DNA from 2 places in the Priestia sp. TSO9 genome. Region 2 is predicted to be linked to the other one. Evidence: riboswitches for the same ligand, from Rfam matches in the RefSeq annotation. Region 2 holds a riboswitch; the other holds the start of a gene.
The links. A riboswitch is a leader RNA that binds a small molecule or an ion and turns the genes downstream of it on or off. The one in region 2 is predicted to bind cobalamin.
Positions count from the first base shown of each region.

Region 1: another riboswitch for cobalamin. It lies ahead of LJC66_RS01495 (HoxN/HupN/NixA family nickel/cobalt transporter); the one in region 2 lies ahead of nikA (nickel ABC transporter substrate-binding protein).

Region 1 is NZ_JAJEKD010000006.1:60,942-64,095, forward strand. It holds gene LJC66_RS01480 (ABC transporter ATP-binding protein) at 1-158, shown strand, start outside; gene LJC66_RS01485 (undecaprenyl-diphosphatase) at 305-898, shown strand; gene LJC66_RS01490 (organic hydroperoxide resistance protein) at 1,051-1,470, shown strand; cobalamin riboswitch at 1,576-1,758, shown strand; gene LJC66_RS01495 (HoxN/HupN/NixA family nickel/cobalt transporter) at 1,892-2,689, shown strand; gene LJC66_RS01500 (M20 family metallopeptidase) at 2,919-3,154, shown strand, end outside.
Region 2 is NZ_JAJEKD010000008.1:34,606-37,759, reverse strand. It holds gene nikA (nickel ABC transporter substrate-binding protein) at 1-1,334, opposite strand, end outside; cobalamin riboswitch at 1,478-1,667, opposite strand; gene ftsZ (cell division protein FtsZ) at 1,670-2,674, opposite strand; gene LJC66_RS02360 (tautomerase family protein) at 3,034-3,154, opposite strand, start outside.

The DNA.
Region 1 (3,154 bases), on a different contig from region 2:
ACACAAAAGTGATGCTTCAAAAAGAAAGAAATATTCCTCTTATTATTCGCGAATTGATTCAATGCGGCATCGACATTTATCAAGTTCACGTCGAAGAACCTTCTTTAGAAGAAATCTTTTTGCAAAAAAATATTGTGGATCACTCACAGGTGAGTTAATGGGCGAAAGGCCTTTGGTTTACTACTAAGCCTGAATACATTATTTATAAATACCAGTTAGGAAGCTTCTGACAAAAACATGTTCATTTTCTCAAGAAACTGATAAGATAGCTAATGACATTTAAAAATAAGAAAGGATTTCGATTATGTTATCAGCTATCAATTCAGTAGATTATACTATCTTCCACGCGGTGAATCAGTATGCCTCACACGTAAAACCTCTAGATTCGCTGATGGTATTCTTTGCAGATTATGCCCAGTATGTACTTATCGTTTTACTCGGCTTGTTTTTACTTATTAATAAAAACGGCAGCCGTGTTGTAGCATTTCAAGCTTTGTGTGCTTGTGCCACAGGAGTCATTATCAATAAAGTGATTAGTTTATTTGCTTATCGAGATCGTCCGTTTATCTCTCACCACGTGAATCAGCTTATTGATCACGCCGCAAATTCTTCATTTCCAAGCGATCATGCTACATCTGCATTAGTTATCACTTTTACCATTTGGCTGCATTTCAAACGTTCAGGGCGCATGTGGGTTGTCATGGGCGTACTCATTGCCTTTTCACGCGTATGGGTTGGCGTTCATTATCCATTCGATGTGTTAACAGGAGCCATTTTAGGCTGCGTGCTGGCGCTGTTTATTCATTATGTTATTTTTAATATGAAACTGATGAGGGCTATTACCGACTTGTCTATTTTTCGAAAATCAGCTTATGACGAACAGTCTCAATATTATTAAGAAAAAGTCGCAAATACGCGGCTTTTTTTATTGGGAAATTTTTAATGTATTTAATACTTGTTTTTTAAAATTAAATTGTGTAAAATTAAATTACAGAAACGATAAATGAAAAACTTTTAATAAAATTAATGAAAAAGAGGAGAGGTTTATACATGAAAGCTTTATATGAAACAACAGTCGTTAACACAGGTGGAAGAACAGGAGAAGTTCACTCTTTAGATAACATCTTTAACTTAGACGTTGCAACACCTCCAGCGCTTGGTGGAGAAGCAACAACAGCAACAAACCCAGAGCAGCTGTTTGCAGCTGGATACAGCGCTTGTTTCAACAGCGCGTTAGAATTTATGTTGACAAAACATAACGTAGAAATCAAAAGCAGTGAAGTAAAAGCTACTGTTCAGCTGCTTCCTGATAAAGCTGATCAAGGAGTGAAAATTGGAGTAGCGCTTGAAGCTCATATCGAAGGCTTAGATTTAGAAACAGCGAAAAAATATGTAGACCTAGCTCACTCATACTGCCCGTATTCAAAAGCAATCAGCGGTAATGTAGAGGTAACGGTAGAAGTAGTTTAATTGCTTTAAAAAGCCCTGCTAAGCATGTAAAGCTTAGCAGGGCTTTTTTATTTGAATTTTTTCTATTCATTTGTAAGCTGTACTAGTATAATGAGGAAGAAAATGAATCGTTCGCACAGTTTAGGTGCTCTTACATAGCGTAAGAGGTAACAGGGAATCGAGTGCAAATCTCGAGCGGTCCAGCCACTGTAAGCAGGGAGTTTTCTATCTTATCGTCACTCAAAATGGGGAAGGCGGTAGAAAATGATGATCTCAAGCCAGGAGACCTACCTATTCTGTACACTTGACTCTTCTAGGAAAGAGGCGGTGTATCAAGGTACGCAGTGAGCAATTGCTGTTTATTTTCATATGCCGACACATCCTCAATTTCTATAGAATTGAGGCTTTTTTACGTTTTATTTTAAAAAAAGGAGTGTAGGAAATGGAAGGTTTATCAGTTTTTTTACTTGTCTTTTTATTAGGAATCAGGCACGGATTGGATGCAGATCACTTAGCTTTTATTGATGGCCAGACCCGATATAATTGGCGAATGGGCAGCCGTTTTGCCCCGTGGGTCGGAACGCTGTTTTCACTAGGTCACGGAGGAATGGTGGCCGTCACGGCCGGGGTGCTGGGCGTGGTGATGAAGAATTTTACGTTTCCATCATATTTCGATCATTTTGCATCTTGGGTATCCATTATCTCTCTCTTTCTGATTGGGACATTAAACACATATCATTTGCTTCGAACTAAAAATAAAGAAGAAGAGTTTCAGCTGAGCGGATTAAAAGGGAAGTTTATTCCGAAAATCGCAAAAGGAACAACGAATCCTTTTTTAATTATTCTTGTAGGAGCATTGTTCGCTTTAGCAGCTGAAACGGTCAGTCAAACGGCCGTGTGGTCTCTAGCTGTAGGGAACGCAGGCAAGTATACGCCACTTTTGTTAGGACTAGTGTTTATGTTTGGCATGATGCTTACAGATACAATCGATTCGATGATTGTACATAAAATGGTGAATGAATCGAGTAAATTTGGACAATCTGCTTCCCGCTTGATGGGCTGGGTTATTGTTGTCCTCGCGTATGGTGTGTCGTTCTATTTAGCATTCACTTTCTTTAACCCATGGGCCGAAGTAAACTTTGAAATGGTTGGCGTTATTCTGTTTATTTTTTTAGTGTCTATGTTTGTTTTTGTGAGTGTGAAGTCAAAAGGGAAAAATATTAAAATAAATGTCAATTAGTCAAACGAAAGCTTTAATCTGTTGAAGATTGAAGCTTTTTTGTATGAATTTGTTGAAGTTTATGGCTATTTTCGGTCGGTTATGAATAAGTTAAAGTATTATCTGTATTTAAAGGATGGAAAATTGTCTGAAAACCATTATAATTAAGGATAATTTAAGGTCGTTATGTGAAACGTAGAACATAGTTATACGTACGATAAATAAAAGCATTTAATGCAAGCAGCAGGGGTTGTTTGGAGGAGGAATTGATTTGAGTCAGGTAATGGTAGAACAAAGCGTGTTTAGTTATTTAAAAGAACACGAACAAGAGATGCTTGAAGATTTAGTTGGATTTGTGAAAAAAGAGTCACCGTCCTACAGTAAAGAGTTAGTAGATCAGTGTGGAAAGTATTTAACGCAGCTGTTTCAAAAGCGGTTAGGGGTAGGATACGAAATCATAGAAGAAAAAGAAGTAGGAAACCACTT
Region 2 (3,154 bases):
TTTGTTAGCGTATCGTCATTAATTCGACTGGCATTTAAACCACCGCCCGGCAAATAGTTCGTGCTTAAATAATAGCTGGCATCCCCTCTAGGTGCTGTGATAAGGCTGTACAATGCTAAATCCCAATCATCTTTTGCCATTACATATTCATCGCTATCTTCAACTAGGTGAATTTTAATAGAAATTCCTAACTCTTTGGCATTAGACTGTATAAGCTGAGCAATTAAAGGCAGTTCTGGCAGAGAGCTGTATGTGACAAGAGAGAGCGATAGTGGCTTTCCATTTTTGATTGCTTTGTCATTTTTGATTTGATAGCCTGCTTTCTCTAAATATTTTTTAGCAGATGTCATACCTCTTTGCTCGTTAGCAGTATTATCAGCAAAAGGAAATTGAGATAAAAATGGACCTCGAGCCGCTGCCGCTTGATTGTTCATTATGCTGCTGACAATTTCTTTTCGGTTCAATAAGGTATCGATAGCTTTTCTTACATTTTCGTCTTTTAATGCGTCATTGGTTTGGTTATAAAGCAATAAATGAGTACGCACACTAGGTACTCCGCTTACTTTGAAAGACGAATTCGCTTGTAAAGTGCTCAAGCTTTCTAAAGGCGGCCGATAAATAATATCGGCTGTCCCGGACTGAAGAGCTGCAACTCGCGCATTTGCATCTTCGTTAAATGCAAAGATCGCATTTTTCAATTTCACTTTTCCATTCCAATAATGTTCATATCTTTCTAACTTCACTTGATTTCCTTGATCGAAAGTCAAAACGTGAAATGGACCTGTACCAATGGGCTTCTTAGCTATATTAGAAACATCAACATCTATAATAGCTGTGTTTGGATGCACTAACTCAGAAGGGAATTTAGGCATTGGTTCTTTTAATGTAATTGTCAGCGCATGACCGTTCGATTTCATTTCTTTAATATTTAAAGTGTTTTTCATCGCATAACTTTGATCTATCGTTCTTTGAAGAGAAGACTTAACAGCATTTGCATCCAGCGCTTTTCCATTTTGAAACGTGATGTTCTTTCTTATCATAAATGTCCATGTAAGGCCGTTATCTTTCGTTTCCCACTTTTCAGCAAGCCAAGGCTTTATTTTTAAATCGTCGCTGATTTTAACAAGCGTCTCCCCTACTCCCGCACGAACTGCTGTATAATTATCGTCGGTATGAGGATCAAGCGTTGCAGATGTAAAATTAAATAAAAACGTCACACTTTTATCCGTTTTCTTTCTTTCTTTTATACTTATGCTCTCTTCATTAGGAGCGCAAGCAGTGAGGCAAAGTAACACAAGAAATATCATAGATACGAGCTTTTTATTATTTATCATTGATTTTCCCACCTTCTATTTTAATACAAAAAAAAGCACTTCTAAAAAGAAGTGCTTGTCTTCACAACAAATTCAGATAAACGTATCCCTTGTTTATCTTATTTTTGATTCTGCCAAAACACCTCCCTATCCTCGTAGGTTATTGTGTGCTGAGATTTATGGCAGGTCTCCTGGCTTCAAGTCATTGCCTTATACCGCCTTCCCGTCTCTAAATAGACAGTGGCTTTTTGACATAAGGCTCCTTGTTACAGTGGCGGGACCGCTCCGGATTTGCACCGGATTCCCTTTTAAGGCAATTGAAAAACAATTGCCACCATAAAAGCTGGTTATTTAATTTAGTAGCGTGCTCTTGAAACTCTAGAAGTAGAAGCTGATGGTGAAACATCTTCATCATCAAATCCAGTGGCAATAACGGTTACCATCATTTCGTCCTTTAAATCTTCATTAATCACAGATCCAAAAATCATATTTAAGTCCTGATCAGAAGCAGACGTGACAATATCTGCTGCTTCCTGTACTTCGTAAAGACTCAAGCTGCTGCCGCTCGTAATGTTCAACAGCACGCCTCTTGCTCCATCAATCGATGCATCTAGCAGCGGACTAGAAATGGCTTTTTTTGCTGCTTCAATTGCCCGGTCTGATCCGGAAGCTCGTCCGATACCCATAAGCGCAAATCCTTGATTAGACATGATTGTTTTTACATCAGCAAAGTCAAGGTTAATCAGCCCCGGAACAGCGATTAAATCTGAAATACCTTGAATACCTTGGCGAAGAACATTATCTGCTTCACGGAATGCTTCAAGCATAGGCGTCTTTTTATCGACAATTTCAAGCAAGCGGTCGTTTGGAATCACAATAAGGGTATCTACCGATTCATTCATCGCAGTAATACCCCCTACTGCTTGCTTCGTACGTTTATTTCCTTCAAACTTGAACGGGCGAGTGACTACTCCAATTGTTAAAGCATTTAGTTCACGGGCAATTTGGGCAATAACCGGAGCTGCTCCAGTACCGGTTCCTCCGCCCATGCCAGCTGTTACGAATACCATGTCTGCGCCTTGCAGTACTTCTTGAATTTGTTCTCTGCTTTCTTCGGCTGCTTCTCTTCCTACTTCTGGATTAGCTCCTGCACCTAATCCTCGCGTTAAGGCCGCACCAATCTGCATTTTCACATCTGCTTTAGATAAGTTAAGCGCCTGAGCATCCGTATTAACGGCGATAAATTCTACTCCTTGGACACCGTGTTCAATCATACGGTTAACGGTGTTATTTCCTCCACCGCCAACCCCAATTACTTTAATTCGCACTAACGGCGATACATCTGCATCAAATCCAAACATTCTAAGTTCCTCCTCAATGATCAAAATTACTTTCTCTTATTATCCGAAAAAACACGTGAAGAACCTTTTACTCCTATGTTTAACGCGTAACTGTTCTTTTGTTTTACAGATTTTATACACTTCTCTTTTAACCTTTAAATCTTTACATCTTTATGTAAATTTATTGTTGTTCTAAAATTAGTACGCCGAACTCTTTTATGGTTTTTCCACTCAAAATGGCATATAAGCTTATTGTATCATTCATTTGACAGATGTCTGTATTTAATTTTGAGTAAGATGTGACTAAGAGAATAATATTTTTATAGACAAAATGAGAAAAAGCCCTTAGAAATAAGGGCTTCTCTAGATAATAAACCGTTTTATAATTTCCCAGTTAAGAATTGAGCCTCTCCCATGCCAAAGCTCCAGTCAGCATTACCGTTTTCAACAATCGAAATCATAATGTCGTTTGGCTGAATGCCGCAGCTCTCTCCAAGCTCT